2 regions of the Mesorhizobium sp. M0136 genome follow, and region 2 is predicted to be linked to the other one. Evidence: riboswitches for the same ligand, from Rfam matches in the RefSeq annotation. Region 2 holds a riboswitch; the other holds the start of a gene.

Region 1 (15,999 bases), on a different contig from region 2:
CGCTGGGTACCAAACAGGAGAATTTGGCGGTTGCGGTCGAATTCATCTGCGTAAATACCGACTGGCTGTGCTCGGTTTGCCGGCGAACAGATTTTGCCTTCTTTGCGGCTGCAAACGCATCCCTGGCGGCGTGGTCCCTTAGGTCAAGAGCATCGGGTGAGTAACAGCCTGATCCTGCTCAATCTGATACGCGCCAACCGCCTCGCCGGGTTGTGGAACCGCTCGCGGGTAGCTTCTACCACAAACAGCAAGGTCATGAAATCAAGTAGGATTGACGTTGATCGCTTGGGCGATTGTTTCTGACTTGCCCTTGAACTGGTCCAGCAAAACGGGCGTTATCGATCGCTTCCACGCTGGTGGCATCGATTAACCCCTCGACCCTCTTGAAACAATCCAATTCGAAACTCCTTCAAGCGCTTGCCAAGCCGTTATGCACGAAGGTAACTCCCTGAACTATCCGGCCTTTGACCTCGCGGCACGAGCAGCGGTCGGCCTTACGTCCCGTGCCTCCAAGCACCAGCCATAGATGTGGCGCTGAGGAGCGTTGGAAGGATCGGGCGCTTCCGGCCGTGCTCGAGCGGTAGTGTCGGACAGTGCTTGCTGGCGACTACGGCCAAGATGGAGTGCGCCAGCTGATCGGGGTTTAACAATTTTTCGCTTTTTGCTGCGCCCAAGTCTCGGCTATGAGTCGGGCAGGCCTGATGGCCTGCCCACGTTGCAATTGTTAAGGAGGAACACGTATATGCCGACTGGAACGGTAAAGTGGTTCAACAGCACCAAGGGGTTTGGATTTATCCAGCCCGACAATGGCGGTCCGGATGTTTTCGTCCACATTTCCGCTGTCGAACGCGCGGGCCTCTCGACCCTCGCTGACGGCCAGAAGATCAACTATGAGATCGAGCAGGATCGCCGCACCGGCAAATCCTCCGCTGGCAGCCTCAGCAAAGCTGGTTGAAATTTTCTCCTGCGTCCTGGCAAGAGTGGGCGCGTAGGTCCGGAGGTCCTCACGGCCGCTCGATGGGAGCGAGCAAAACTGAGGGCAGCAGATTGCTGCAGGCGTCGCGAATTCCTCATGAAACAAAGTTTTTTGAAAGGAAGGCGGGGTTGGCCCCGCCTTTTTATATGACGCGCAGATTAAGCCGATGGCTGCAACGCTCCAGAACGAATCTCGATTGCCGAAATCAAGCCGCGACCTTCTTGCGGGTTCGCTTCGTCGGGGCCGGCTCCGGCGCTTCCGGCGCTTTCGGTTTGCGGCCGAGCCCCATCGTCTTGGCCAATGACGAGCGCGCCGCGGCGTAGTTCGGCGCGACCATCGGATAATCCGCCGGCAGGCCCCATTTGGCCCGATATCCATCTGGCGTCAGCCCATAGTGGGTCGACAGATGGCGCTTTAGCGATTTGAATTTCTTCCCGTCCTCAAGGGAGATGAGGTAGTCCGGTGTCACCGACTTCCTGATCGGGACTGCAGGCGTAAGGGCAACCGGCTCTTCTGTAGAGACACCTCGGGCCGTCCCTTTCAGAGCCGCGTGCACTTGGCCGATGAGGGCAGGGAGATCCCCCACCGGGATCGGATTGTTGGAGACATAGGCTGAGACGACATCGGCCGTGAGCTCGATGAGGGTGTCGATGTTTTTTTCGGCTTCTTCTGTCATGAAACTCTCCAGGCGGCGTGAAACACAGTCGGCGAAGCGTCGCTTCATAGTGGCGGTCGCCGCTGAAAGCAACAAAGGTCTCGACAGGATTGTTGCGATGTTCGTCCAGCGAGATCTACGGCGCGGTATCCCGCCGTCGTGACCGTTGATCCGTCCGTTGTTGGCGAGCTGCCGCGGTGCTTGCGCATTTTCAGGCGCGTCTCGCCGTAAGCTTTGCGCCGAAATGACCAGTAATCTCGAAACGAAGCGGGCTATTTCTGTTTCGCCATCCTCTCTTTGGCTGTGAAATCGGTGGCAGAGCAGTGGCCGCTTCCTGATGGCGCGTGGAGGAACTATCAAGCGTTGATTCGCAATGGTCGAAACGATGTAGATTCATCCGGTGAGCCTCTCTCGCAGCAGGATATTAGGGTTTGGCCCGCTGGTAAACCGAGGACATCACGCCGCTGCTTTGCTGTTGAACCGCTATCGCTGTGACAACACATTCCGCAATGGTGGGCGGGTGTAGAGCAGGCGCCTGTTCACGCAAACCAGCGGTTCAGCAGGTCGGGAGGAACGAATGAGCTCAGGGACTTTCAGCAGCCCACTTTTTGTAAGGCGGGCGGTGCACATCGTGCAAGAGATTGCCAGTCCTGCGGATGCTATCGATTTTCTCAACGAATGACCAGAAGATGGCAGAGACCGGATCTACGAAGCCGCTCTCACGGCGTGCTTTGATGCATACAACGGACGAATACCTGCGAGCGCAGCGCGCAAGACTTTTTTCCGCTTTGGGGAACAGGTCGCCATATTGGAAGATGCAACCTCCGCGATGCAATGGCTCGCTGCCTGCATGTCGGGCAGTGGAAAAGCGCAAGTATCGGCGTCGCAGTCGTATCTGAAGCCGGAGCGGGAACGCCGACGAGGTTATTGTATCGAGATTTCGCCGGCATCTGGAGTGTACTATAGCGAACAAACAATATTGCGCGCTATGGCGATGTTAATCATCTTGTTGTAAACGAGCTTCTCGCGACAGGACTGCAACGCTTCCGGTGTGAAAATCACTGCGTGGGACTTGGTTCTCTCGAATTCATGACGGTAAATTGCCCTGTAATTATAGCAAAGCAGTTGGCCCATTGAAGCTGATAAACGAAGCCAAAATTGTGCTCCGTCGTCTGCCAATATTCGCTCGATGGAGGCTATAGGCCTCACAAGCCAATCAAAACAGCTACTCGGGCGCCCTTTGAAATTCGTGTAATTTTGCTCACCCGAAACGGCCCTCTACAGTCGAAATAAGATCGTCCCGCAAAGGTGCTACAAGACACTATCGCGGATCGATTTGGGCCCACGTCGATCTGGCGAAGGCAGGCGGAAGTCGAGCAGGACCTGCTGCGGAACAGATAACCGGCCCCAAACCGAATCGGACACGGTGGCCCCGATTTCTTCATAGTTGAAGGCGCAGAGAGAACCGAAGCACGGCTCCGGGCTCCGGCGCCGCCGCTTGCCGAGCAGCGATCCTCCGGCTCCCTGAAATCCAATCGAGAAGAGCGTTCACTTCCGAGACGGTCCCATCTCTGCCGCGAAAACAGGTGTCAGACCCCGGTCCTCTCCCGCAGCTGATCTAGCGCAGGGCGTTCATGAGCCGCATATCCCAGAGTGGCTGCGTGCACGACGCAGCGAGATCATTTATGAAAATCCTATTTAGTACGATGGCTGTCCCCTTGCTGGCAGCCACCGCTTTTGCTGCGGATTCGATCCCCGCAGACCTCAGAGAAACGGCACTGGCCACCTTCAGGGCTTTGCCATCCACCACGCCGGCAGTCGCCAACAACCCGATCACCCCGGAAAAGATCGCTCTCGGCAAGGCACTGTTCTTCGATCCACGCGTTTCTGCGTCAGGCGTCTTGTCGTGCAACTCGTGCCACAACCTGGCCACCGGCGGCGACGACAATCACGAAACCTCGATCGGCCATGGTTGGCAGAAGGGACCGCGCAACGCGCCGACTGTACTGAACGCTGTCTTCAACATCGCCCAGTTCTGGGACGGTCGTGCCGAAGACCTGAAGGCTCAGGCGAAGGGACCGGTCCAAGCCGGCGTCGAAATGGCCAATACACCGGGTCAAGTCGTCGCCACGCTCAAGTCGATGCCGCAATATGTCGAGTGGTTCGATGCAGCTTTTCCGGCTGAAGCCGATCGGGTCACCTTCGACAACTTCGCCAAGGCAATCGAAGCCTTCGAGGCGACACTGGTCACGCCGGCCCCCTTCGACAGCTTCCTGAATGGTGATGAGCTTGCCATGACTTCCGAACAGAAACAGGGCCTGGCGCTTTTCATGGACAAAGGCTGCTCGTCCTGCCATGCCGGCATCAACGTTGGTGGGGAAGCCTATTACCCATTCGGCCTCGTGGAACAGCCCAGCGCCGAGGTCCTGCCGGAAAAAGACAAGGGCCGATTTGCGGTCACCAATGCAGCCGACGACTCCTATGTTTTCCGCGTGGCGCCGCTGCGCAACGTTGCACTCACCGCGCCATACTTTCATTCGGGCAAGGTTTGGGATCTGAAACAGGCCGTTGCCATCATGGGAACCACCCAGCTTGGCGTGGTACTGGCGGACGAAGAAGTCGACCTGCTTGTTGCCTTCCTCAACTCGCTGACCGGAAAGGCACCCGAGGTCGCCTATCCCATCTTACCCGCCGAAACGGCGACAACACCCCGGCCTGTAACGCAGATCTTAGGAAAATAAACGGCCAGCTGACTACATCGCAATTGACAATGATTGCGACTTTTACTGGACGAGACGGGTCGCGACGTCCATGAGAACGCAAATGGCTCGTTTCCAAAGTGCAGACACTGCTTCCGTCACCAGCTCGTTGCGATGGAAACATGTTTGGGATCTGGCGTGCGACATGCCAAGGAAGGCGTCTGACGCATGAGGCTCGCGCGCTGTCGATACCGCGCGGCGGCCGGCCATCGCGCTGACGGCCGAATTGCCGCGCGCCGAAGTGATCGGCCCCCTTAGGGCGAAGGGGAAGCCACTCCGTCCTCCACGTCCAGCGATTCTTCGACTGCTTCCGGATTCCGGGCGATGGTCCAAAGGAGAGTATTCGCCGCTGCATCCGGTTTCGAGCGACCTTGCTCCCACGTTTCGAAGCGTTGCCAGATCGAGGCCATACCTCACGGAGAATGCCTCCTGAGAGAGCTTCGTGCGATCCCGGACTTCGCGAACACTTATCGGCCGCGGCGCATGAACCTTCCCGATCACGCCTGCGGACGACAGTTCATTCTTCAGTGCCAATAGGTCGTCAACGCAAGGAACCGTCACGAACGCCTTGCCGTGATCGACCATCTCCGTGAGTATCGCGTGGGCCGTCCTGAGCGGCAGCTGTCTCTTAACGAGAATCCGGGCGGCCTCAGGAGTATTCGCGCCGTGAAGAAAACTGAGGCTCAGTCGGACGGGAGAGCCTGACGACACCGGGACGACGTCCCGGGTTTGCACCCGTTGTCCGTACCGCTCCATGAATTTCGATGTAGTCGACATTAAGCTTCTCCGCGATCACTCGACCGAGCTTGCGCAATTTGGACCATCCCCACTGGAGGCATCGCGATAAAAGTACGCCAAACAAGCTAAGGGAGAACAAGGAGTGATCTGATTTCGTTCGACGCTCGTTTTCGAGAGCCGTTCTGGGTCGTTCGCATCAACTGTGTAGGCCAGCGGAGCGAGCAAGGAGCGCCAGATCCGGACAGGGCTGAGTGGGGTGTTTCTCCGAAAGATGGGGCCATGCCCTAAGGAACACGAGATGTAGTGGACTCGTCGATTCGCGCGGTTTCGATTCGCGCACCCGGGCACAACGCTTGGATAAGTCCCATCAGATGCTCTCCGGTGGCCGTCATCTGTTTAGCTGACATTGGGCCGAGGGCTTCCAGCACGAGCCACATGGCGCGGGTATGGACCGTGACCATGGTGCGCCGCCCCTGCCGCCAGTTCCAGCGGCGGCACGTGACACCGGCATCATCGCACCAGATGACTTCGCCCGGTTCGGGATGCTCGATTACCATTTCACCTTGCTGGATCGTGTCGAATGGCTCCGCTCCCTTCGCAATTAAAAGTCTCGGGACCCCCTGGTAAAGATCGAGATCCTCCCCGCCAATCGGAACGCCATACAACACGCTGACGGCATTGTAGGCATCAACCAGTGGGGAAATCCGCGGAGAGAGCCATCTTTCCGCACCCGCTTGAGAAGCGCGGCGGCCGAGCACGGCGTTCGATTGGCCTTTGTGCCGAAAGCCTCGTAGGCAACGGCCCACGCGGCAAGATGCGCGTCCCTTTGGACGTCATCGCGAAGCGCCGCCTGTTCCGCCGCCGCAATCGTGTCGTTCAACGCCTGTGCATCCGGCACGTCGATTTCAGCGTTCCGCACCACAATGCTGATCAGATGAAAATCCGGGTAGCGGGCCTTGATCTCGGGGGCAATCAATGGCGTGAAAGACATGGGATGCTCTTTTCTCATGAGGAGGCTTTGCGCTGCGGGTCGTTCGGGAAATGTTTGAAGAAAGGTGCTTGTCGAGCGTCCAGATCTTCTGGCATCGGCATGGTGCATGCCGCACCATGCGCTGGATAATTCCATCATTCGGCCGTGGACAAGGCCTGGTAGAGATCGTCGATTATCTCTTGCGGGTGCTCGAGCCCGCCTCGGCCGGCAACAAGCTACGCCTCCGCCAGATCCTCCATTTCATAAAAGGCAGCGGGCGCGATATGGATGTGAAGCAGCTTTCCTTGCCGGTTATGCATCGCTCTCGGAAATTCGTCTCGCACGAAAATCTGCCGCCAAACTGGCCTGATCAACAGCGCCAGTTGCATGGCGTTTTCCCAGTCCAGTTGGCTTTGCACGAAATGCGGTTCAGCCCAAGGGTCGGTTTCCTCGCCAGCACGCCACGTCCCGCCGTTTTAGCCACCGTGTCCCGGCAACGCGTCTTGCACCTGCTTGACAACCGCTCGCAGGATCTCAACGCCCTTCTCGATCTGCCGAATGCTCAAGGCGGCATAGCCCATGACAAGCCCCACGCGATCGATGTGGCCTTCGTCCGATTGCCGCTCGTAAAGGGGCGAGATCAGGTGCAGCCCCAGGCCCGCGCCTCGGGCGGCTTCGACCAGGGTCGTTTCCCGCGATCGCGGCAGTTCGTCGAACCAAACGACGACGTGCAGACCGGCATCTGCTCCCTGGACAGCGATGCGATCACCGAAGCTGCGCCGCAAGGCGCCCAACAACGTCTCCCGACGCTCGCCGTTCAGCCTGCGCACGCGCCGCACATGGCTTTCGTAGCCGCCACTCTCGATTAAAGAGGCCAGAGCCTCCTGTTCAGCTACCGGCGAATGCCGGTCCGCGAATTGTTTGGCGGTAGCGAAGACCTCCTGCAATTCCGTCGGGACGACGAGATAGCCGATACGCAGCATCGGCGAGAGCGTTTTGGAGATCGTGCCGAGGTAGATGACAGCCCCGTGGTCCTCAAGACTGTGCAGCGGAGGGACCGGATTGATATCGTAGCGATATTCGCTGTCGTAGTCGTCCTCGATCACATAGGCGTTGTTGTGCCGCGCCCATTCCAGAAGCTGATGGCGGCGCGCGATCGGCATGACGCCGCCCAGCGGAAACTGATGCGATGGCGTGACATAGGCCAGTCGTGCCCCGATCCCCGCCAGCAACTCCGTCTTCATCCCGTCCTCGTCGACGGTGACCGGGACGGGCGAGGCGCCTGTGCTGGCAAAGACCTGACGCGCCATCCTGTAGCACGGATCCTCTATGACGAAGCTGTCGGCGGGATCGAGAAGCAGGCGCGCGCACAGGTCGAGGCCCTGCTGCGAACCGTTGACGATGATGATCTGCTCGAGGTCGCAGCTCAGGGTTCGGGCGCGCCAGAGATAGCCCTGCAACGCTTGGCGCAGCCGGCGCGAGCCGCGAGGATCGTCATAGGCAAGACGCAACGGGCGCTGCGCCATCGCCTCGTTCATCGCGCGTTTCCAGATCAATGCAGGGAAATCCGACGGCGCCAGGTCACCGTAGCGGAAATCGACCTTTAGCGCGTTCAGCAGATAATCTGGCCAGGGCGGTGTGGCGCGCAGTCGTCCCCCATAGGCGGACAGAAGAACCTGGCCGACCCGTTTCGCGGAAATGCGGCTTGTCTCAGGGCCGATCAACGAAGACACGACGCGAGGTCGTGCGCCTTGACGGACTTCGATGAAACCTTCCGCAGCCAGTTGCTCATAGGCGACCGTCACGGTCGTTCGCGAAACCCCAAGGTCATTTGCGAGGCCTCGGGAGGACGGCAGCTGACTGCCGGTTTCATAAACGCCGCCGAGGATTTGCTCGCGAAGAGCCTCGTAGATCTGGCGTGCACCCATCGCGTGCGTGCGACCTGCAGAACCGGCACTTGAAGACTGGACCATTTCATTCATCGCCAACTGGATATTTCACATTGGCCAGTTTGCCGGCAATCTTTCGGAAACCCAAGAAAGATCTAGAGGCCGAATGACCCGCTCCTATCAATCCGAAACCGATACTCTCACGCGGTCGCTCAACGACACCGGTCCCGGATTCGCCACTCGGGCCATCCATCATGGCTACGATCCCGCCGGCTTTTCCAATGCCGTTCAGCCGCCAGTCTTCTTGACCTCGACCTATGGATTCGAAAGCGTGGCAGCGAACGAGGCCGCCGCCGCGCTTGGTGGAAGGCTCTATGCGCGCGAATACAACCCGACGACGGAGATCCTCGAACAACGGCTTGCCAATCTGGAAGGAGCCGAGGCAGGTCTGGTCGTTGCCTCGGGGATGGCGGCTTTCGGGACGCTGATCCTGTCGCTCCTGTCCCAAGGCGATGAACTCATCGTCGACAGGACGCTTTATGTGAACACGCTTGCCATGGTCGAACAGGCGGTCCCCCGCTTCGGCATCAAGGTCGTCGCGGTCGACCTGTCCGATCCTCACAATCTCGATGCCGCGATTACCGAGCGGACCCGGCTTGTTTTCTTCGAGACGCCGGTGAATCCGCTGAGCCGCATCTGCGACATCGCTGCCATTGCCGAGCGCGCCCACGCGCGCGGTGTAAAGGTTGCAGTCGACAGCACCTTCGCCTCCCCCGCGCTCCAGCGGCCGCTCGAACATGGGGCAGACCTCGTGCTCCACTCGCTGACCAAATACATCAATGGGCACGGCGATGCCCTTGGCGGGGCGATTCTCGGCGACGCGCCAACGCTCCGCACGCTGCACGAAACGGGCTTGCGCTACATCACCGGCGCAGCGCTCTCGCCCATGTCAGCCTTCCTGATCCTGCGCGGTCTGAAGACGCTCACTCTGCGCATGGAACGGCACAGCGCCACGGCCCTTGCGGTGGCTCAGGCGCTCGAGGCGCACCCGGCGGTGGCATGGGTGAGTTATCCCTTCCTCGACTCGCACCCTGATCAGGTGACGGCGCGAAAGCAGATGTCCCAAGGGTCGGGCATGTTGGCCTTTGGCCTGCGCGCTGGATACGAAGGCGCGCGCCGGATGATGGACCGGCTCAACCTGATCACCCGGGCTGTCAGCCTCGGCGATGCCGACAGCCTCATCTATCATCCGGCAAGCCTGACCCGTGCTCGTCAGCCGATCCGCAAGGATGCGCATCTGGCCGATGGAGTCGGCGAGGACCTCATGCGTCTCTCGGTGGGTCTTGAAGACGCCGATGACCTCATCGCCGACCTGCGGCGGGCTCTGGACGCCCTGTGATGACCTGTCGTCCGGCCAGTCCTGCGCTCACGCACAAACCTGGAGCCTTGCCATGGCATTCCTGAGCGGTCTTTCCGCGTTTCCCATCACGCCCGCCGATCGTGACGGCCGCGTCGATACCGTTGCTCTGCGCAGGCTGATTGCTCGGCTTGGCGCCGCTCAGGTCGACTCCATCGGTCTTCTCGGCAGCACCGGCACCTACATGTATCTGTCGCGCGAGGAACGGCGACGGACGCTCGCCGAGACCTTGGACGAAATCGCCGGGCGAATGCCGGTCGTGGTGGGTGTGGGCGCGCTGCGCACCGACGAAGCAGTGAGGCTCGCGCAGGACGCCAAGGCCCTTGGAGCTGCTGCGGGTTTGCTTGCCGCCGCCTCCTACACCCCGCTTACTGATGACGAGGTGTTCGAACATTTCTCGACTGTGGCGAGCGGAAGCGGCCTGCCGATCGTCGTCTACGACAATCCAGGAACGACGCATTTCCGTTTCACCCCAGCACTCGTCAGCCGCCTGGCAAAGGTGCGGGGGATCGTCGCTATCAAGAATCCGACAGACAAGGGCGATGCGATCAAGAGCCATCTGGCCGACCAGAGGCGCACTGTGCCGGAAGGGTTCTCGATCGGCTACAGCGGCGACTGGAACGCCGCAGAGGCCATGATCGCCGGCGCCGACACATGGTACAGCGTCCTCGCCGGCATCCTGCCCGAGGTCTGCGTGACGATCGTCACGGCGGCGCAACAGGGCGATGCGGCCGAAGCGCGACGGATCGATGCCACGCTTGCGCCGTTCTGGAACCTCTTCAAGGAGTTTTCGAGCCTTCGCGTCGTCTTTGCACTTGCCGAATTGCTCGACATTTGCCGTGCCGACCCTCCGCGTCCCATCCTGCCTCTGCCCTCAGCAGTGAAGCGCCAGATCGCCGCCGCGTTGGAACGCTTGCCATCGGATGCCAACCGGTGAACAGCGAACCCGGCGGCCAGTGAAAGGAACTGTCATGTATGTACCCGCGCATTTCGATGAACCGAGCCGAGAAGTCCTTTACGAACTGATCGAGAACAACGCCCTTGGCGTGCTGATAACCCATGGCCGGAGCGGTCTCGACGCCAATCACATCCCCTTCGAACTCGACACGTCACAGGGAGAAAACGGTACCCTTCGCTGCCACGTCGCACGCAACAATCCAGTTTGGCAGGACGTGGCGACCGGCGATGAGGTGCTCGTGGTGTTCCGCGCCGCCGACGCCTACATTTCGCCGCAGTGGTATCCGAGCAAGCAGGAGTTCCACAAGCAGGTGCCGACCTGGAACTACCTCGTCGCACATGCATATGGATGGATCACAATCCACGACGACGAACGCTATGTCCGCCGCAATGTCGCCAAACTGACCCACAGGCACGAGGCGACCCAGCCTGTCCCGTGGAAGATGGGTAACGCGCCGAAGGACTTCATCGACACTATGGTCAAGGCGATCATCGGCCTGGAGATCGAGATCACCCGCCTTGTAGGCAAAGCCAAGCTCAGCCAGAACAAGGAGGCACGTGATATCTGCAATGCCGGCGAAATGCTGAACGCCCAAGGCGACCGCCGCGTCGGTCAGGCGATGCTTGCAGCCGCCGCCCGGAAGCCCAAACAAGGCTGAAGAGCGTGGCTCATCGCACTTTGATGAATGTCAGCAAAGCTTACCCTGGATGGTGCTGCGAAAAGCCGAGCGAACGATAAACGCCTGGCACACGAAATTGCACGTGCCGAAGGAAAGTGCACATTCTCGCTCGAGTGACTTATTTCAAAGGATGTGATCGCGTTTTGGCACATTCACGGCCCACATGCGGCAGCCGGTAACTCATCACATGGTGAGCAACCACGAAACCCTCCGGCCTACACTTTCTCCCGGAGCGCGCGTGCTGCAGCAACCATGTTCATGAGGGCAGGGCGGACCTCCTCCCACTTGCGGGTTTTGAGGCCACAGTCCGGGTTTACCCACAGTTGGGCATCGGACAGTCGCTCGCGGGCAAGCATGACGAGATCCGAAATCTCGCCGACTTCCGGGACCCGTGGTGAGTGAATGTCGTAGACTCCGGGCCCGATTTCATTCGGATATTTGGAGCTCGTGAAGGCGTCCAGCAGTTCCATTTTCGAGCGCGACGTCTCAATCGAAATGACATCCGCATCCATTTCAGCGATCGCGTCGATGATCTCGTTGAACTCCGAATAGCACATGTGGGTATGGATTTGAGTCGCGTCCTTTACGCCCGTTGAAGCGATCCGGAAGCATTCGACAGCCCAGTCGAGATAGTCGTTCCAATCAGACTGGCGCAGTGGCAATCCTTCGCGAAACGCGGCCTCATCGATCTGGATCATCCTTGCGCCGGACCATTCGAGATCCGTCACTTCGTCGCGGATGGCGAGCGCGATCTGGCGGCATGCTTCGGAGCGGGGTACGTCGTCGCGAACAAATGACCAGTTGAGAATGGTCACTGGGCCTGTGAGCATTCCCTTCACAGGGTTTTCCGTAAGCGACTGGGCGAACTGCCACCAGCGCAGCGTCATCGGATTGGGCCTCGATACGTCGCCGAAGATGATGGGGGGGCGCACGTAACGCGACCCATAGCTCTGCACCCAGGCATGCTGGGTGAAGGCGAAGCCGGACAGCTGCTCGCCGAAATGCTGTACCATGTCGTTTCGTTCGAACTCACCGTGCACCAGCACGTCCAGCCCGATCTCTTCCTGCCAGCGAATTGCAGCCTCGATCTCCTTCTTCAGGAAGGTCTCGTAGTCGACATAGCTCAGCTGGCCCTTCGCATGAGCGGCCCGCGCCCTGCGTACCTGCGGCGTCTGCGGGAAGGACCCGATGGTCGTCGTCGGGAACGGCGGCAGTCCGAGCGTGCCGGCCTGGACTCTGGAGCGCTCGGCAAAAGCGCTCTCTCGTCGCTTCATGCTGTCGTCAATGCTGGCGATCCGCCCCTCAACCAGCGGTTCATGGATCTTCGTGGATGTCACGCGAGTGGCGGCAGCCTCGGCAGACGCTTTCAACGCGCCTGCCACCGCATCCCTGCCTTGGGACAGGGCCCGGGCAAGCAACACCAACTCGTCGGTCTTCTGGGCCGCGAAGGCGAGCCACGACCTGATGTCCGCGTCGAGTTCCGTCTCCATGCGGAGGTCGATCGGCACATGCAGCATCGAGCAAGAAGGCGCGATCTCGACGCGGTCCAAGGGCCAGCCGGCGACGATCGGTTTGATGCGGTCGAGAATGGCGGGCAGGTTCGCACGCCAGACGTTGCGGCCATCGATCAAGCCAAGCGAGAGCACCAGATCCTTCCGTGCGAGCCGACCCACCGTTTCCAGCTGCTCGGGAGCGCGCACGAGATCAATATGCAGCCCGGCCAGGGGCAGAGAAACCGCGGTTTCGAGATTGTCTCCCAGCGGCCCGAAATAGGTAGCCAGCATGATCTTCAGCTCGGGCGCGGCTTTCGACAGCTGGCCATAGGCGAATTCGAACGCAGCTCGTTCGTTCGGGTTCAGATCGAGGACAAGCGCTGGCTCATCGATCTGCACCCAGTCGGCTCCAGACAGCTTCAGCCTCTGCAGGAGTTGCTCGTAGACGGGCAGCAGCCGCGGCAGGAGCGCGATGGGATCGAATCCTTCGGCAGGCGATTTCGCCAGCTTGAGGAAGGTGATCGGTCCAAGGATGACTGGGCGTGTGTGAACGCCGAGAGCTTTAGCCTCGATGAAGTAATCGACCGGTTTCGTCGACGAGAGGGCGAACGTCTGATCATCGTTGAGTTCCGGCACAATGTAGTGATAGTTGGTGTCAAACCACTTGGTCATTTCCATCGCGGTTACATCAGACCGATGAGCCGCCTGCTGGTGACCAGCGTGTCGACAATCCTCCGTCTGACCCTGGTTGCCCCGCCCCATTGCGAAGTAGATTTCAAGTGGAACCTCGCCGCTATTCCAGCCGTAACGGGATGGAACGGCGCCGACCATGGCTGCGGTGTCGAGCACATGATCGTAGAGCGAGAAGTCGTTCGACGGGATTTTCGACACGCCGCGATCGTGCTGCTCCTCCCAGCTAGCGGCACGGAGCGCCTTCGCACTGGTGAGAAGGTCGCCAGCGGAAGATTTTCCGGACCAGTAGCTTTCAAGCGCGAATTTCAGTTCTCGCTTACGACCGAAGCGCGGCACGCCGAGCGTTGCTACAGGAATTTGCTGAGAGACAGTCATGCCAGACCCCGATGGTTGGGGCGTCGGTGACAAGGAAGGCGCTAGCAGGCCGGCACGAACGCCAGGCTGCAGCGGCCACCGAGACACCCCGCCCGTGGACGTAATTCGCCGTGGCAGGTCTCCTGGCTCGCGGGGTCATAGCCTCTACCCGTCTTCCCAAGGCTATTCGCCTCAGTGACATGAGTGGGGTTGGCTCGCCGCTAACAGTTGCGGGGGCAGCGCCGGCATCGCACCGGCTTCCCTCTTAGCTCCGCTGCGGCAGCGCCGTACGGAGAACCACGACACGGGAGACAATTACAGCAGTTCGCTTCCTTGTCAACGCCGCATAAAGAAATGTTTATGTCGTTATGTTAAATTCGGGTTGCATGTTTCCCAAAGGTCGTCTCGAAAGCCAGGACTGTGGGAGCCTTGAGCGCCTGGTAAATCAAAGCAATGACGCACAGCGGTCCAGCAGGATAGGAGTTCGTCGGCTGCCGGCGGCAACCATACCGTTAAGCGCCGTGGTGCTGCTTCCCGCATCATGCGAACGCCACCTCGGCGTCGAACTTCGTTCCGAGGTTCCGACCGCTTCTTTGGTGATCTGCTCGCGACCATATTCGGCTCAATGGCGAGGCTGTTGCCCATGTGGAAGGTGTTGGCTGTGATGCCCTCGGTGATACGACACAACGACTTCGAGGGGAGCACCCGAGGCCCGCTGCAGCCGCGTGTTGCGAAGTGATCGAGGCCAATGTCTCGAACTGCTTGTTCGCAGCCCACCGGCTCAAGGGAACCCGGCTTAAACCACCGGGCCAGCTCAAGTCCTGTCCAAATGAGGCCTGAGCGGCAAATCGTCGTGCACGCGCACGGTTTGGCGTTCGATCTTGTGATGCGTCTTGGGCGGGCAATCGCCACGGTGCAGCGCTTCCAGGCGCGCAACGATTTCGGCGTCATCCTGGGTCTGCCTGTTGTTGTGGCGAACATACTCGACCCAGGTTGGCACATGATAGCACTCGGTCCATAGTTCGGGCTTTTCCAGGTCACGCAGCAACGCCCATTGTCTGGCGCCATCTCGCAGCCGGGCTTTTCGCCACGATGTCATCACACTGAGAAATTCTGGGACATCTCTCTGATCGATACGATAATCGACCATCACCATGATCGGACCGCTTCGTGGCCGCAGGTTAAGTTGCAGCGTCGGTTCGCTGAACTTGTTGGTCGGATCCAGATTGAGCGTTTCGAAATCCGGCTGAGGCAGAACGATCCCCATCAGTCCACCAATCACAAGAACCACGCTGGCGACGAGGAAGGCTCCCGAAACACCTTGGACATCCGCCAGTTCGCCCCAAAGCCAGCTTCCCGCCGCCATGCCGCCGTATGTGGCCGTCTGATAGAGAGACAGGGCGCGTCCAACCACCCACCGCGGCGCCGAAAGCTGCACTGTGACGTTAAACAGCGAGAATGATTGAATCCAAGCCGCACCGGCCGGCATGAGGAGGAGACAGCTCAGCCAAACGTGCTCACTCCATGCCAGAAAGAAGCAGCTGATCGCCAATATAAAGAACGCACCGCGAATGACCCATTCGTTGGAGAGAACTTCTCGGACCCGCCCGATGAGGAGCGCGCCGCAAATCGCTCCCAGGCCGAAGAAGCCGAGCATCACGCCGTAGGTGACCGCAGTCCCTTTGATCTGTTCGCGCGCAACCAACGGCAGGAGAGCCAAAATGACAACGGCGGTGAGGCCGAAAATGAAACTCCGGCACATCACCTTGAGGAGGTTCGGCGACAAGAGCACGTAACGGAAGCCCGCCGCCATCGCACTGCCGAAAGCCTCCCGCGGCAACGCTTGTCGTGCCCGTGCGGCTTTCCACCGCAACAGCGCAGCGATCAGAGCGAAGTAGCAAAAGACGTTGAAGAGGAACGCGAAGGCCGCACCGGCTGTGGCCACGATTATGCCGCCAATCGCCGGCCCGATGCTGCGCATGAGATTGTAGCTCATGCCGTTGAGCGCAACCGCGCTTGGCAGGTGTTCGCGAGGCAGGATATCCCCCATCGAGGCTTGCCAAGAGGGATCGTGCAATGCCCAACCACAGCCGATCAGGAAGGTGAGACCCAGAAGGGTCCAGGGTGTCATTTCCCCCGCATAGGTCAGGAACGCCAGGAAGGCGGATACGCAGACCATCAGCAGTTGCGCAGTCAACATGATCCGGCGACGGTCAAAGTTGTCCGCGAGCGCTCCCGCCGCGAGCGAGAAGATCATGTAGGGGAGGGTGGTCGATGACTGGACAAGCGCCACCATTCCATGGGAGGTGGCGATGCTCGTCATCAGCCAAGCCGCCGCCACACCTTCCACCAGCGTGCCAAGGTTCGAAACGAGTGCAGCCGACCATAGCGAACGGAAGGTCTTGTGCTGAAAAGGAA
Region 2 (15,999 bases):
CCGACTGTCGCCGCGAAGAAGGCGGTGAAGGCGCCGATGAAGGTGACCACCGTCAGTGCCGAATGCGACAGCTCGAACAGCGGCGAGAGCCGCGCCAGCATGAACACGCCTGCCGTCACCATGGTGGCCGCATGGATCAGTGCGGAGACCGGCGTCGGGCCTTCCATGGCATCCGGCAGCCAGGTGTGCAGCGGCACCTGCGCCGACTTGCCCATCGCGCCCATGAACAGGAGCAGGCAGACGACCGTCATCGCGGCCTGCTTATCGAGCGCATAGCCGAGGAAGGTCAGTACGGCCGCGCCTTGCGGCGCGCCTTCGGCTGGAATGAACGTCGCCGCATTGGCGAAAATGGTGCCGAGATTGACCGAGCCGAACAGCACGAACACGCCGAATATGCCGAGCGCAAAACCGAAATCGCCGACGCGGTTGACGACGAAGGCCTTGATCGCAGCTGCATTGGCCGACGGCTTCTTGTACCAGAAGCCGATCAGCAGATAGGAGGCAAGGCCGACGCCTTCCCAGCCGAAGAACATCTGCACGAGGTTGTCGGCCGTCACCAGCATCAGCATGGCGAAGGTAAACAGCGACAGATAGGCGAAGAAGCGCGGCCGGTCCGGGTCGTGATGCATGTAGCCGATCGAGTAGACATGGACCAGCGCCGACACCGTATTGACGACGACCAGCATCACCACGGTCAGCGTATCGATCCGCAGCGCCCACGACGCTTCGAGGCCGCCTGACTGGATCCAGCGCAGTACCGGCACGGTGAACACCTCGCCGCCGCCGAAGCCGACCGAGAAGAAGGCAACCCACGACAGCACAGCGGCGATCACCAGGAAGCCGGAGGTGATGTATTCGGAAGCCTTGGCGCCGAGCGAAGTGCCGAACAGGCCGACGATCAGGAAGCCGAGCAGCGGAAGGAAGACGATGGCCTGATACATGGTGGTTTCCGTCAACCCTTCATCATGTTCACGTCTTCGACCGCGATCGAGCCGCGGTTGCGGAAGAAGACGACGAGAATGGCGAGGCCGATCGCCGCTTCGGCCGCCGCGACCGTCAGCACGAACAGTGCGAACACCTGGCCGACCAAATCGCCGAGCGCCGCCGAAAAGGCGACGAAATTGATGTTGACCGCAAGCAGGATCAGCTCGATCGACATCAGGATGACGATGACGTTCCTGCGGTTCAGGAAGATACCGAACACGCCGAGCGTGAACAGGATCGCCGATACGGTCAGGTAGTGCGCGATGCCGACGACCATCTCAGACTCCTTCGCCCGTCTTGACCTTGCGGATTTCCACTCCGGTTGCCGCCGTGCGGCCGACCTGGGCGGCGATCGACTGCCGCTTGACGCCCGGCTTGTGGCGCAGCGTCAGCACGATGGCGCCGATCATGGCGACCAGCAGCACCAGGCCAGCTACCTGGAAGTAATAGAGGTAATCCGTATAGAGGATGTCGCCGAGCGCTGCCGTATTGGAGCGCGCGGCCAGGTCCGGAATGGGCTTGGCGACCGTCGCCGCCAGTTTCGGCGCGAATGTATAGCCGCCGAGCACCACGATCAGCTCCGCCGCCAGGATCAGCCCGACCAGCGCGCCGATCGGTGCATATTGCAGGGCGCCTTCCTTCATCTCGGCGAAGTCGACATCGAGCATCATGACCACGAACAGGAACAGCACCAGCACCGCGCCGACATAGACGACGAGCAGGATCATCGCCAGGAACTCGGCGCCGGTCAGCATGAACAGGCCGGCGGCGTTGAAGAAGGTCAGGATCAGGAACAGCACCGAATGCACGGGATTGCGCGCCGAAATGACCATGAACGCCGATGCCACCGCGACAAAGGCGAAGAGGTAGAAAAAGGCCGCCTCTAGTCCACTCAGCATGGGTTCCCCCGGGTTTCCTGTCAGAACAGGACGTTCGTCCTGTTTTTTGCCACCGCCTCCGGTCGGCAAGTTGCGTGTTCCTATCGCATGTTCCGATCGGGTTGAAAGACCCGATCGAAAAGAAAACATGCGACACTCTTTCATTCCGGAGGATGATCTTGTCCGAAAAGTCTGCAACTTTTCGGGATCATCCTCTGAACGAGGCCCTCGCCCCGTCCATGCGTCAAATATCAGCGGTAAGGCGCATCCAGCGAGATGTTGCGCGCCAGCTCACGCTCCCAGCGGTCACCATTGGCCAGAAGCCTGTCCTTGTCGTAGTAAAGTTCCTCGCGCGTCTCCGTCGCGAACTCGAAATTCGGTCCCTCGACGATGGCGTCGACCGGGCATGCTTCCTGGCAGAAGCCGCAATAGATGCATTTCACCATGTCGATGTCGTAGCGCACGGTGCGCCGCGTGCCGTCATTGCGGCGTGGGCCGGCTTCGATGGTGATGGCCTGTGCCGGGCAGATCGCCTCGCACAATTTGCAGGCGATGCAGCGTTCCTCGCCGTTCGGGTAGCGGCGCAGCGCATGCTCGCCGCGGAAGCGCGGGCTGACCGGTCCCTTCTCATGCGGATAGTTGATCGTCTCCTTCGGCGCGAAGAACTGGCGCATCGACAGAAAGAAAGCGCCGACGAAATCCTGCAAAAGCAGTGACTTGGCGGCCTGGGATAATGCAGACATCAGGCAAACCCCGTGATCTTTAGGAAAGCGGCGGTGGCGACCACCATGAACAGCGAGATCGGCAGGAACACCTTCCAGCCGAGTCGCATCAGCTGGTCGTAGCGATAGCGCGGCACGAACGCCTTCACCATGGAGAACATGAAGAACACCAGGCAGACCTTGAGCACGAACCAGATCAGCCCCGGCACCCAGGTGAACGGCGCGAAGTTGAAGGGCGGCAGCCAGCCGCCAAGGAACAGGATGGTTGCCAACGCGCACATCAGGACGACGGCGACATATTCGCCGAGGAAGAACAATAGGAACGGCGTCGAGGAATATTCGACCATATGGCCGGCGACGAGTTCCGATTCGGCTTCCACGAGGTCGAAGGGCGGACGGTTGGTCTCGGCCAACGCCGAGATGAAGAAGACGATGAACATCGGGAACAGCGACAGCCAATGCCAGTCGAGGAAGGTGTTGGGCAGGCCGAGCCGCGTGCCCAGCCCGTCCTGCTGCGACAGGACGATGTCGGACAGGTTGAGCGAGCCGACGCAAAGCAGCACGGTGACGATGACAAAGCCGATCGAGACTTCGTAGGACACCATCTGCGCCGCCGAGCGCAGCGCGCCAAGGAACGGGTATTTCGAATTGGACGCCCAGCCGCCCATGATCACGCCATAGACCTCGAGCGAGGAGATGGCGAAGACATAGAGGATGCCGACATTGACGTTGGCGATCGCCCAGCCTTCATTGACCGGTATGACCGCCCATGCAGAGATCGCCAGCACCGCCGACACCAAGGGCGCCAGCAGGAAAACGCCCTTATTGGCGCCGGACGGGATCACCGGTTCCTTGAAGACGAATTTCAGCAGATCGGCGAAGGCCTGCAGCGTGCCCCACGGGCCGACGACGTTCGGTCCGCGGCGCAATTGCACCGCCGCCCAGATCTTGCGGTCTGCGTAAAGCACATAGGCGACGAAGATCAACAGAACGACGATCAGCACGACCGACTTCAAAAGGATCAGCAGCGCCGGCAGCACATAAAAGGAGAAGAAGGTGTCCATATCTACTCCGCCGCCTGCCTGAAGCCGTTTTTCGCCAAAGCCGAGCATTCGGCCATCACCGCGGAAGCCCGCGCGATCGGATTGGTCAGGTAGAAATCCTTGACCGGTGAGGTGAAGGTGCCCTTGTTCAGCCGACCGCCGAGCTTGGCCACCCTGGCGATGTCGGCCGGGTCGCCGGCCGCGACATGGTCGACGCGGGCAAGATGCGGGTATTGCGCATAGAGCTTTGCGCGCAGTTGCTGCAGCGAATCGAACGGCAGCTTCTTGCCGAGCACATCCGACAGTGCCCGAAGGATCGCCCAGTCCTCGCGCGCTTCGCCGGGCGCGAAGCCGGCACGGTTGGTCTGCTGCACGCGGCCTTCGGTGTTGACGAAGGTGCCCGACTTCTCGGTATAGGCGGCGCCCGGCAGGATGACGTTGGCGCGATGCGCGCCCTTGTCGCCATGCGTGCCGATATAGACGACGAAAGCGCCGCCGGTCTTGGCCATGTCGATTTCGTCGGCGCCGAGCAGGAACAGCACGTCGGTCTCGCCCAGCATGCCGGCGACATTCCTGCCGCCCTCGCCCGGTACGAAGCCGACATCGAGGCCGCCGACGCGTGCCGCGGCGGTGTGCAGCACGGCAAAGCCGTTCCAGTCGGCCCTTGCGGCATTGACGGCGACGGCGAGCTTCGCCGCCTGGCCAAGCACGGCCGCGCCGTCCGGACGCGCCAGCGCACCCTGTCCGACGATGATCAGCGGATGCGTCGCCTTCTTCAGCAGCTGGAAGAACTTGCCGTTGCCGTCGGCCAGATCCTTCAGCGATTCCGGCCCGGCGCCGAGCTGCTCGTAATCATAGCGCGTATCGCCGACATCGCCGATGACGCCGACCGGCAGATTGCCGGCCCGCCAGCGCTTGCGGATGCGGGCGTTGAGCAAGGATGCCTCGAAGCGCGGATTGGCGCCGATGATCAGCACCGCATCGGCCTGTTCGATGCCTTCGATGGTCGGGTTGAAGACATAGCTGGCCCGGCCGAGCGACGGATCGAGTGCGGCCCCGTCCTGGCGGCAGTCGGTGTTCCTCGAGCCGAGCGAAGCCATCAACAACTTCAGCGCGTAGATCTCCTCGACGGCTGCGAGATCGCCGGCAATGGCGCCGATCTTTTCGGGTGCGGCATTCGACACCGCTTCCTTGATCGCGGCAAAAGCCTCCGCCCAGCTTGCGGGGGCCAGTCTGCCGTCCTTGCGCACATAGGGCCGGTCGAGGCGCTGCGTGCGCAGGCCGTCCCAGATGAAGCGGGTCTTGTCGGAAATCCACTCCTCGTTCACCGCCTCGTTGGTACGCGGCAGGATGCGCATCACTTCGCGGCCCCGGCTATCGACGCGGATCGCCGAGCCGACGGCGTCCATCAAGTCGATGGATTCTGTCTTGGTCAGTTCCCAAGGCCGTGCCTGGAAGGCGTAGGGTTTGGAGGTCAGCGCGCCGACCGGGCAAAGGTCGATGACATTGCCCTGCAGTTCCGAAGTCATCGCGCTTTCGAGATAGGTGGTGATCTCGGCATCCTCGCCGCGGCCGATCAGGCCGAGTTCGGATATGCCCGCAATCTCGGTGGTGAAGCGGACGCAGCGCGTGCAATGGATGCAGCGGTTCATGATCGTCTTGACCAGCGGCCCGATATACTTGTCTTCGACCGCCCGCTTGTTCTCGTGGTAGCGCGAGGAATCGACGCCGAACGCCATCGCCTGGTCCTGCAGATCGCACTCGCCGCCCTGATCGCAGATCGGGCAGTCCAGCGGATGGTTGATCAGCAGGAATTCCATCACGCCTTCGCGGGCCTTCTTGACCATCGGCGTGTTGGTGAAGATTTCCGGCGGCTCGCCATTTGGACCGGGGCGCAGGTCGCGCACGCCCATGGCGCAGGACGCCTGCGGCTTGGGCGGGCCGCCCTTCACCTCGATCAGGCACATGCGGCAATTGCCGGCGATCGACAGCCGCTCATGGAAGCAGAAGCGCGGCACTTCCGCACCTGCGTCCTCGGCCGCCTGCAGCAGCGTGTAGTGGTCGGGTACAGTGATCTCTTTCCCGTCGACCTTGAGCTTTGCCATTTCGCCTCAAACCCCTGCGGACGTTCCGCAATCTTTCCTTCCGTGCGCAGCCGACGCCGCGCACGATATTGAATTCAATTTTTGGCCTCGGCCAATGCGGCCGCCTGACCGATCCAGCCGTCACGGCCGATACGGCCCTTCAACGACAGGTAATCTTCGACCCAGGCGATCTCTTGCGGCGTCCACGCGGCAATCTGGGCGTATGTCCAGATGCCAAGGCCGTTCAGCACCTTTTCCAGTTTCGGCCCGATGCCCGATATTGCCTTGAGGTCGACGGGCACGGCTGGCCGGTCCATCGGCTTGGGCTGCTTGAAATCTTCCGGCATGAGCCCGGCCGATGCGTCCGCTGCAACGGTGCTCGCATTCGCCACGCTCCGCGCCGCAGTGCTTGTCGCAATGTCGGTCACGTCATTGGCGAAGGACTGCGCCTCGGCAATCAGGGTTTTGGTGGCTGCGCGCGCCTTGGTCGAGGAGCTTTTGCCGGTCGCGGAAACGCGTTCGGTCCGGGCCTCGAAATCCTCGGTGACCGGCTGCCAAAGCCGCTGCGAGGTCTCGGCCACGCCTGAAAGCACGCCCATCCAGACGCCAAAGGCGTGGTTGGCAAGCCCGATGCCGAGTGCCGTCATCGCCGCCGCGCCGGCGACAGGATGCGCCAGGAGATTGACGGCGCTGGCCATCTCCTTCGGCATTGTCCTGGTCAGGTCCTGGTTCATCTTCAAGAACGGGTCCCCATCGGGCGTCAAATCGTCGGGTATCGAAAACAGCGACATAGGTGGTCTCCTGGTCGTTTCCGTCTGCCCCGCGCTCGTTTCCTCGTTTCGGGCATTCGCCCGCATTTTTTTGAATTCTTCTATTCCGCCGCCGCCAGCACCGGTTCGGCTCGGTGTGCGTTGCGCGAAAACTCGTCGATGCGCCGCTCCACCTCGCCACGGAAATGCCGCATCAGGCCCTGGATCGGCCATGCCGCCGCATCGCCCAGAGCGCAGATCGTGTGGCCCTCGACCTGCTTGGTCACGTCGAGCAGCATGTCGATCTCGCGCTTCTGCGCCTCGCCGCGCACCAGCCGTTCCATCACCCGCCACATCCAGCCCGTGCCCTCACGGCAGGGCGTGCACTGGCCGCAGCTCTCGTGCTTGTAGAAATAGGACAACCGCGCGATCGCTTTCACGATATCGGTCGATTTGTCCATGACGATGACAGCCGCGGTGCCGAGGCCCGATTTTAGGTCGCGCAGCGCATCGAAATCCATGGGCGCGTCGATGATCTGCTCGGCCGGCACCAACGGCACCGAGGCGCCGCCCGGAATGACCGCCAGCAGATTGTCCCAGCCGCCGCGGATGCCGCCGCAATGCGTCTCGATCAGTTCGCGGAACGGGATCGACATCGCCTCTTCGACGGTACACGGATTGTTGACGTGGCCGGAGATGCAGAACAGCTTGGTGCCGGCATTGTTGGGCCGGCCGAAGGACGAGAACCAGGCCGCACCGCGGCGCAGGATGGTTGGCGCCACGGCGATGGACTCGACATTGTTGACCGTCGTCGGGCAGCCATAGAGGCCGACATTGGCCGGAAACGGCGGCTTCAGCCGCGGCTGGCCTTTCTTGCCTTCGAGGCTTTCGAGCAGCGCCGTTTCCTCGCCACAGATATAGGCGCCGGCACCATGGTGCATGTAGATGTCGAAATCATAGCCGGAGGTGTTGTTCTTGCCGATCAGCTTGGCCGCATAGGCCTCGTCGATGGCGAGTTGCAGCGCCTCGCGCTCGCGGATGAACTCGCCGCGCACATAGATGTAGGCGGCGACCGCGCCCATGGCGAAGCCCGCGATCAGGCAGCCCTCGACCAGCGTATGCGGATCGTGGCGCAATATATCGCGGTCCTTGCAGGTGCCGGGTTCGGATTCGTCGGCATTGACAACGAGATAACTCGGCCGGCCGTCGCTCTGCTTGGGCATGAACGACCATTTCAGCCCGGTCGGGAAGCCGGCGCCGCCGCGGCCGCGCAGGCCCGATGCCTTCATCTCGTTGACGATCCACTCGCGCCCCTTGGCGATGATGCCGGGCGTGTTGTCCCAGGCGCCGCGCGCCATGGCGCCGGCCAGCGACTTGTCGAAGCGGCCGTAGATATTGTTGAAGATGCGGTCTCTGTCCTGAAGCATTGCTCGTTCCTCAGACCGGCTTCTTGCCGGTCGGCCGGCGCTTGTTTCCGGGCGACGGCTTGGCCGCTTCGGCGGCAGCCTTCGCCGGTTTAACCTTGGCCTCCGGCGCTTTGAAAGCCGACGCCGGCTCGGCCTTGTTCTTGGAGCCTTTGCGCTGTTTCGAGACGTCCTCGACCTGCGGCTCGGCCTTGTTGGCATTGGCGGCCGAATGCAGAGGCGCTGCAACGCTCGCCGCCTTCTCCGCCGCGGGCGCGACTTTTGTCGCCGACGGCGATTTCAGCGCCGGGCTGGTCTCGACCGCATCGGTCTTCGGCTTGCTGGCATTCGAGGGCGCAACTGGCGCCGGTGCAGGCGCGGCAGCAGGCGGAACCGGCGCTGCGGCAGCGGCCGCCGGCGCCGCTTCCTTGGCGGCCTTGGTCGCGGCCCTGGTTTCCCGGTCGCGGGTCGCCTTGAGGATCGCCTTTTCACTCTTAAGGGTCGTCAGGCCGCTGGCCGGCTCGGAAGTGACGCGGCCGTTTTGCGGTCCCGGTTCCACCGTGGCGCCCTTACCGGCGTCATAAAGGTCGATGATCTCGGCAAGCCGCTCCGGCGTCAAATCCTCATAGGTGTCCTTGAATATCATCACCATCGGCGCGTTGACGCAGGCGCCGAGACACTCGACCTCCTCCCACGACAGCGTGCCTTTGTCGTTGGTGTGGAACTGGTCGTGATGGATCTTCGAGCGGCACACATCCATCAGCGCTTCCGAGCCGCGCAGCATGCAGGGCGTGGTGCCGCAGACCTGGATATGGGCGCGGCTGCCGACCGGATTGAGTTGGTATTGCGTATAGAAGGTGGCGACTTCCAGCCCTCTGATATAGGGCATGCCGAGCATGTCGGAGATCGCCTCGATCGCCGCCTTGGTCACCCAGCCTTCCTGCTCCTGCGCCAGCATCAGCAAGGGGATGATCGCGGATTGCTCGCGCCCCTTCGGATATTTCTTGATCCACTGCTTCGCCGCTGCCGCATTCGCCCGGTTGAAGGCGAAGGAGGCTGGCTGGAGGCTGGCTTCTGCGAGACGGCGGACTGACATTTAGCGATCGACCTCACCAAACACGATGTCGAGGGAGCCGAGAACGGCGGTGACGTCGGCCAGCATGTGGCCGCGGCACAAAAAGTCCATGGCTTGCAGATGCGCAAAGCCCGGCGCGCGCAGCTTGCAGCGGTAGGGCTTGTTGGTGCCGTCGGAGACGAGATAGACGCCGAACTCGCCCTTCGGAGCCTCGACCGCGGCATAGACCTCGCCGGCCGGCACGCGGTAGCCTTCGGTGTAGAGCTTGAAGTGATGGATCAGCGCTTCCATCGAGCGCTTCATCGCCGCGCGCTTCGGCGGCACCACCTTGCCGTCGAGGTTCGACACCGGCCCGCCGCCTTCCTTGCCGAGCAACAGGTCGACGCACTGGCGCATGATTTTCGCCGACTGCCGCATCTCTTCCATGCGCACCAGATAACGGTCGAAACAGTCGCCGTTCTTGCCGACCGGAATGTCGAAGTCCAGCTCGGCATAGCATTCGTAGGGTTGCGATTTGCGCAGGTCCCACGGCGCACCCGAGCCGCGCACCATGACGCCGGAAAACCCCCAGGCCCAGGCGTCCGCCAGGGAGACAGTGGCAATGTCGACATTGCGCTGCTTGAAAATACGGTTACCGGTCAAGAGCGCGTCGAGGTCGTCGATCGACTTCAGGAACGGGTCAATCCACTTGCCGATGTCCTCGATCAGCTTCTGCGGCAGGTCCTGATGCACGCCGCCCGGCCGGAAATAGGCTGCATGCATGCGCGAGCCGCTGGCACGCTCATAGAACACCATCAGCTTTTCGCGCTCGACGAAGCCCCACAGCGGCGGCGTCAGCGCGCCGACATCCATCGCCTGCGTCGTCACATTGAGGATGTGCGACATGATGCGGCCGATCTCAGAGTAGAGAACTCGAATAAGCTGCCCGCGCTTCGGCACCTCGATGCCGAGCAGCCGCTCGGCTGCAAGCGCAAAGGCATGCTCCTGGTTCATCGGCGCGCAATAGTCGAGCCGGTCGAGATAAGGCACCGCCTGCAGATAAGTCTTGTGCTCGATCAGCTTTTCCGTGCCGCGATGCAACAGTCCGATATGCGGATCGACGCGGTCGACGACCTCGCCGTCGAGCTCCAGCACGAGGCGCAAAACGCCGTGCGCAGCCGGATGCTGCGGGCCGAAATTGATGTTGAAGTTGCGGACGGAGGTTTCAGCCATGGAGGCGCCTCTGGCGAAGAGTCAGTAGTGAGTAGTGAGTAGTGATCATCAACCTCAATGCCTGCTTCATTCCGCCTGCTTGGCCTGCACCGTCCGGATAAGAGATCTCGTCATTTTTCCAATCTCTTCGCATCGCAGTAGCAGTTCAATCTCATCGTCTTTTCGTAGCAGCCCAACCCGGCATGCCAGCAAAATGTGCGTTTCCAGTTCCTTCAACGAACCTTGCGCCATGCGCAAAAATTGAACGAACGAACCTCTGTTTTCTCGACCGTATCCCTCCGCGACGTTGGCTGCGATCGAAACCGCCGATCGGCGCATCTGCGAGGTCATGCCGTAGATCTCCTCCTTCGGAAACCCTTTACTGATGCGGTAACAATCTTCAGCAAGCACCATCGCCGATTGCCACACCTTCAGGTCGCGATAAGATTCGATCCTTTTTTCCAATTCCTACTCACTACTCACTACTCACTGTTTCGCCTTCTCGTCCCCCGGCAGAACATAATCCGTGCCTTCCCATGGGGACAGAAAATCGAAATTGCGGAATTCCTGCTTGAGCTCCACCGGCTCGTAGATGACGCGCTTGGCTTCGTCGTCGTAGCGCACCTCGACGAAGCCGGTCAGCGGAAAGTCCTTGCGCAGCGGATGGCCTTCGAAGCCGTAGTCGGTCAGAATCCGCCGCAGATCGGGATGACCCGAAAACAGCACGCCATAGAGATCGTAGGTTTCGCGTTCGAACCAGTCGGCGCCGGGATATATGCCGGTGATTGACGGCACCAGCGTCTCTTCGTCGGCCTGGACCTTGATGCGGATGCGGATATTCTGCCTCGGCGACAGCAAATGATAGACGACGTCGAAGCGCTTTGCCCGCGACGGATAATCCGCGCCGCAGACATCGATGATCGAGATGAACTGGCATTTCGGGTCGTCGCGCAGGAAGGTCACTACCTCGATCAGGTCGCGCGGTTCGACCGAGATGGTGAGTTCGCCATAGGCAAACACCACCTCGCCGATCCGGCCGGTCAGCTTCTCGCCGAGATAGGTCGAGAGGTCATTCAACGCCTGGGTCATGCCGCTCACCGCTCGATCGTGCCGGTGCGGCGGATCTTCTTCTGCAGGAGAAGGATGCCGTAGAGCAGCGCTTCGGCGCTCGGCGGGCAGCCGGGCACGTAGATGTCGACCGGCACGATGCGGTCGCAGCCGCGCACCACCGAATAGGAATAATGATAATAGCCGCCGCCATTGGCGCAGGAGCCCATCGAGATGACGTAGCGCGGCTCCGGCATCTGATCGTAGACCTTGCGCAGCGCCGGCGCCATCTTGTTGGTCAGCGTGCCGGCAACGATCATGATGTCGGACTGACGCGGAGACGCGCGCGGCGCAACACCGAACCTTTCCGAGTCATAGCGCGGCATCGAGGTATGGATCATCTCGACCGCGCAGCAGGCGAGACCGAAGGTCATGAACATCAGCGAGCCGCTGCGCGCCCAGGTGATCAGCGCCTCGGTCGAGGTGACGAGAAAGCCCTTGTCGGCGAGCTCGTTGTTGATCTCCAGGAAGAACGGATCATCCTCCCCCACCGGCCTGCCGGTGTTGGGGTCGATGAGGCCCTTGGGCTTCGGCGCGACGAGCGTGCCGGAACTGTCGTTCAATCCCATTCCAGCGCTCCTTTTTTCCATTCATAGGCAAAGCCGATGGTCAGCACCGCCAAAAACACCATCATCGACCAAAAACCGAGCATGCCGATCTGGCTGAACGACACCGCCCAAGGAAACAGGAAGGCCACCTCCAGATCGAAGATGATGAACAGGATCGACACCAGGTAGAAGCGGATGTCGAACTTCATGCGCGCATCGTCGAACGAGTTGAAGCCGCATTCATAGGCCGAAAGCTTTTCCGGATCGGGGTTGCGGTAGGCCACCAGGAAGGGTGCGGCAAGCAGCGCCAGCCCGACCACCAGCGCCACGCCGATGAACAGGACGATGGGCAGGTACGAACCTAAAAGTGCGTTCATGCTGCAGTTTCCGTTGGCGGCCAATCCACTCTGATTACAGCACCGGACCCACTTGCGGAAGCGTGACAGTTTAACCACTGAACCGTTTTAAGGGGGCTCTATGCTGCAACGCGGCGAGGGTTAGCGCAGCGCTTTCGGCGAAGCAAGTCAAACCTTGTTCAAATCGCGGTACTGGGCGGCATATCCGGGAAAACTGGTCAGATCCGCTCCTGTTTGATTTCTTTCACTTTTCACTCCACTTTTCTCTCCTGACATGGATACCGACAAAACCCTGCTAGCATGGCGCGGAATCGCAGATTCTCTGCTCTGTCCGGCATCATCAGGATACCCGCATTGATGAAGGAAAAAATCTCGCTTCGCATGGCCCGCCGCATCGCGCTGGCGGCACAGGGATTCAATGACCCCCGACCCGCCGGTACACCCGACCGCCGACATCTGGCCCGCGTGCTTGCCCGTACCGGCCTGCTGCAGATCGATTCCGTCAGCGCCGTGGTGCGCGCCCACTACATGCCGCTCTATTCGCGGCTTGGCCCCTACAAGCTGGCGCTGCTCGACGACGCCGCCATAACGCGCAAGCGGATGGTCTTTGAATATTGGGCGCACGAAGCCTCCTTCCTGCCGGTCGAGACCTATCCGCTGATGCGCTGGCGCATGCAGCGGGCCGAGCGCGGCGAGGAAATGTACAGCGGACTGGCCAAATGGGGCCGCGAGCACGCCGCCTATATCGAGGAGATCTATCGCCAGGTCGTCGATCACGGCCCGATCGCCGCTTCAGCCCTCGAAGGCCAAAAGGGCAATGGTGGCTGGTGGGGCTGGAGCCATGCCAAGCACGCCTTCGAATGGCTGTTCTGGGCCGGCCGCATCACCACAGCGCATCGCCGCGGCTTCGAGCGGTTCTACGATCTGCCGGAGCGCTTACTGCCGCCGGCGGTACTCGCTCTGCCGGTTCCTTGCCCCGAGGATGCGCACCGCGAATTGCTGCGTATCTCCGCCCGCGCCCATGGCGTCGCCACGGCAGGCGATCTGCGCGACTATTTCCGCCTCTCGCCCGCCGATATCAAGGGTCGCATCGAGGAGCTGGTCGAGGCTGGCGAGCTGTTGCCGGTGAGCGTCGACGGCTGGAGCAAAACAGCCTATCTCCACAAGAACGCCCGTTTGCCGCGCCGGACCGAGGCGCGCGCCTTGCTTGCGCCGTTCGATCCCGTGGTCTTCGAGCGGTCGCGCACCGAGCGGTTGTTCGACTTCCACTACCGCATCGAGATCTACACGCCGGCCGAAAAGCGCCGCTATGGCTATTATGTGCTGCCGTTCCTGCTCGGCGACAGCATCGTCGGGCGCGTCGACCTCAGGGCCGACCGTCCGGCCGGCGTATTGCGCGTCCATGCCGCCTATGCGGAGCCCGGCGCCCCGCCGCAAACCGCCGCCGAGCTTTTCGAAGAATTGAAGCAGATGCAGGGCTGGCTCGGGCTTGAGCGCATCGAGGTGACAGCTGCCGGTGATCTTGGGCCGGCGCTGGCCGACATTGCCGCGTCGTAGACGTGCGTTGACACGACTGCCTCCACAAGCCTAAATCCGTTCCAGACGGTCCCCTGCCCGCAACGGCAGGGGCCAAGAGGGAATGCGGTGCGAAATCTCGATTTCAAATCCGCGGCTGTCCCCGCAACTGTAAGCGACGAGCCAAGGCCGAAAACCACTGGGATATTCCCGGGAAGGCGGCACCAAGGCGATGACCCGCGAGCCAGGAGACCTGCCGTCTAGGACATAAGAATCCGATCGCCTGGCGGGTTTTCCGGGCAAGGAGCCTGATTTGGAACGCGACAGCAGTTTTTCGGCTGAGACAGCGGATTTATTGTCCGGCCCTGACGATTCCCTGGCCGGCGTTAGCGTCATCGTCTGCTCTTCCTGCCGTGACGAGACCGGTTCGGACGCTCATCCCCGCGCCGGCGAACTGCTCGCCGAGGACACGCGCCGCGCCGCTTCCGGCGAAAACATCAAAATCCGCACCGTCGAATGCCTCGGCAATTGCAAGCGCCGGCTCAGCGCCGCCATGCTGCGCGACGGCTGCTGGAGTTACGTCTTCGGCGACCTGACCGCGACCAGCGGCGCCGATCTCGTAACCGGCGCAAAGCTCTTCGCCACCTCGACGGATGGGCTCATTCCGTGGCGCGGCCGTCCCGATTGCCTGAAGCGCGGTCTGGTTGCCCGCATCCCTCCCCTCGACCTTTTGAAGGACTTGATATGACCGCTGCCTCCCTTTCGCGCGTCCCCTGCACCGTCGTTACCGGATTTCTCGGCGCCGGCAAGACGACATTGATCCGCCATTTGCTCGAGAACGCCAAAGGCAAGCGGCTGGCCATCATCGTCAACGAGTTCGGCGACATCGGCATCGACGGCGAGATCCTGAAGGGCTGCGGCATCGACACCTGCCCCGAGGAAAACATCGTCGAGCTGGCCAATGGCTGCATCTGCTGCACTGTCGCCGACGATTTCGTCCCGGCGCTCGACCAGATCCTGTCGCTGATGCCGAGGGTCGACCATATCCTGATCGAGACATCCGGGCTGGCCCTGCCCAAGCCGCTGGTCCAGGCCTTCCAGTGGCCGTCGGTCAAGAGCCGGGTGACCGTCGACGGCGTCATCGCCGTCGTCGACGGACCGGCGCTGGCGGATGGCCGCGTCGCCAACGACATGGACGCCCTGCAGGCGCAGCGCGCGCAGGACGAGACGCTCGAACACGACGATCCGGTCGAGGAAGTATTCGAGGACCAGCTCGCTTGCGCCGACCTGATCATCCTGTCGAAGAGCGACCTGATGGACGCAGCCGGCTCGGCCCGTGCCAATGCCGTCATCGGCAAGCATGTTGCGCGGGCGGTGAAGATCGTGCCGACTTCGCAAGGCAAGGTCGATCCGTCGGTGCTGCTCGGCCTCGGCCTCGCCGTCGAGGACGACATCGAGACCCGCAAGACCCATCACGACGACGAGCTCGACCACGAACATGACGATTTTGACTCGTTCGTCATCGACATCGCGTCCGTGTCCAACCCGGACGAGCTCGCACAACGCGTCGCCACGGCGGCGGAGGAAGAAAACGTGTTGCGCGTCAAGGGCTTCGTCGAGGTTGGCGGCAAGCCGATGCGGCTCCTGCTGCAGGCTGTCGGTCCGCGCGTCAACCACTATTACGACCGCGCCTGGACGGCTGACGACGACCGCCGCTCGCGCCTCGTCGTCATCGGTCTGAAAGGGCTGAACCGCCCGGCGATAGAGCGTATCCTCGCCGGCTGACCCCAGGTACGAGCCGCGATGCACATCCTCACCACCACATCCGCCTCGCTCGACGATCTCGCCGAGCCTGTCGATCTCAGGCAAACGCCTGCGGATGTCGTGGCCCTGTCCTTCACCGACAGCGACCTGGCCGGGCTGGCGGCGGCGTGGAAGGCGGATGCGGACCGCCTGCCCTCGATGCGGCTCGCCGCCTTGCGCGACCTGCGCCATCCGATGTCCGTCGACCTCTGGACCGAGAGCGTCGCCCGCGATGCCAAGGTCATTCTGGTCCGCATTCTCGGCGGCTACGAGTGGTGGCGCTATGGCTGCGACCAGCTCGCCGTTATCGCGCGAAATCGCGGTATCAAGCTGGCGCTCCTACCGGGCGAGAGCCACGACGAGGATTTGCGACTGATCGAAGGCTCGACGCTGCCGCGCGAGGAGTTGGACGCCCTGCTTGGCTATTTCCGCGAGGGCGGGCCGACAAATATGACGGCGCTGGTGCGGAGGCTGGCAAGTCTCGCTGGATCGGGTGCGGCGGTAGCCGAACCTGTTAGCGTGCCAAAGGCGGGATTTTACG

What was found. A riboswitch is a leader RNA that binds a small molecule or an ion and turns the genes downstream of it on or off. The one in region 2 is predicted to bind cobalamin.
Region 1: linked by a shared signal. The riboswitch ahead of metE (5-methyltetrahydropteroyltriglutamate--homocysteine S-methyltransferase) and the one ahead of NKJ35_RS11470 (DUF1636 family protein) in region 2 are both predicted to bind cobalamin.

What each region holds. Positions count from the first base shown of each region.
Region 1 covers NZ_JAMYTP010000036.1:1,270-17,268, reverse strand. The annotation lists gene NKJ35_RS28430 (cold-shock protein) at 743-955, shown strand; gene NKJ35_RS28425 (Ros/MucR family transcriptional regulator) at 1,182-1,652, opposite strand; partial or broken gene NKJ35_RS28420 (DUF982 domain-containing protein) at 2,332-2,646, shown strand; gene NKJ35_RS28415 (cytochrome-c peroxidase) at 3,317-4,372, shown strand; gene NKJ35_RS28410 (B3/B4 domain-containing protein) at 5,413-5,886, opposite strand; gene NKJ35_RS28405 (hypothetical protein) at 6,335-6,487, opposite strand; gene pdxR (MocR-like pyridoxine biosynthesis transcription factor PdxR) at 6,575-8,080, opposite strand; gene NKJ35_RS28395 (trans-sulfuration enzyme family protein) at 8,154-9,386, shown strand; gene NKJ35_RS28390 (dihydrodipicolinate synthase family protein) at 9,439-10,341, shown strand; gene NKJ35_RS28385 (FMN-binding negative transcriptional regulator) at 10,376-11,020, shown strand; gene metE (5-methyltetrahydropteroyltriglutamate--homocysteine S-methyltransferase) at 11,257-13,602, opposite strand; cobalamin riboswitch at 13,698-13,898, opposite strand; gene NKJ35_RS28375 (MFS transporter) at 14,396-15,999, opposite strand, start outside.
Region 2 covers NZ_JAMYTP010000007.1:248,802-264,800, forward strand. The annotation lists gene nuoL (NADH-quinone oxidoreductase subunit L) at 1-941, opposite strand, end outside; gene nuoK (NADH-quinone oxidoreductase subunit NuoK) at 953-1,261, opposite strand; gene NKJ35_RS11405 (NADH-quinone oxidoreductase subunit J) at 1,263-1,883, opposite strand; gene nuoI (NADH-quinone oxidoreductase subunit NuoI) at 2,114-2,605, opposite strand; gene nuoH (NADH-quinone oxidoreductase subunit NuoH) at 2,605-3,648, opposite strand; gene nuoG (NADH-quinone oxidoreductase subunit NuoG) at 3,651-5,732, opposite strand; gene NKJ35_RS11425 (helix-hairpin-helix domain-containing protein) at 5,807-6,502, opposite strand; gene nuoF (NADH-quinone oxidoreductase subunit NuoF) at 6,583-7,887, opposite strand; gene nuoE (NADH-quinone oxidoreductase subunit NuoE) at 7,898-8,959, opposite strand; gene NKJ35_RS11440 (NADH-quinone oxidoreductase subunit D) at 8,960-10,150, opposite strand; gene NKJ35_RS11445 (four helix bundle protein) at 10,217-10,594, opposite strand; gene NKJ35_RS11450 (NADH-quinone oxidoreductase subunit C) at 10,616-11,218, opposite strand; gene NKJ35_RS11455 (NuoB/complex I 20 kDa subunit family protein) at 11,224-11,805, opposite strand; gene NKJ35_RS11460 (NADH-quinone oxidoreductase subunit A) at 11,796-12,161, opposite strand; gene NKJ35_RS11465 (winged helix-turn-helix domain-containing protein) at 12,498-13,697, shown strand; cobalamin riboswitch at 13,727-13,930, shown strand; gene NKJ35_RS11470 (DUF1636 family protein) at 13,969-14,403, shown strand; gene cobW (cobalamin biosynthesis protein CobW) at 14,400-15,440, shown strand; gene NKJ35_RS11480 (cobaltochelatase subunit CobN) at 15,459-15,999, shown strand, end outside.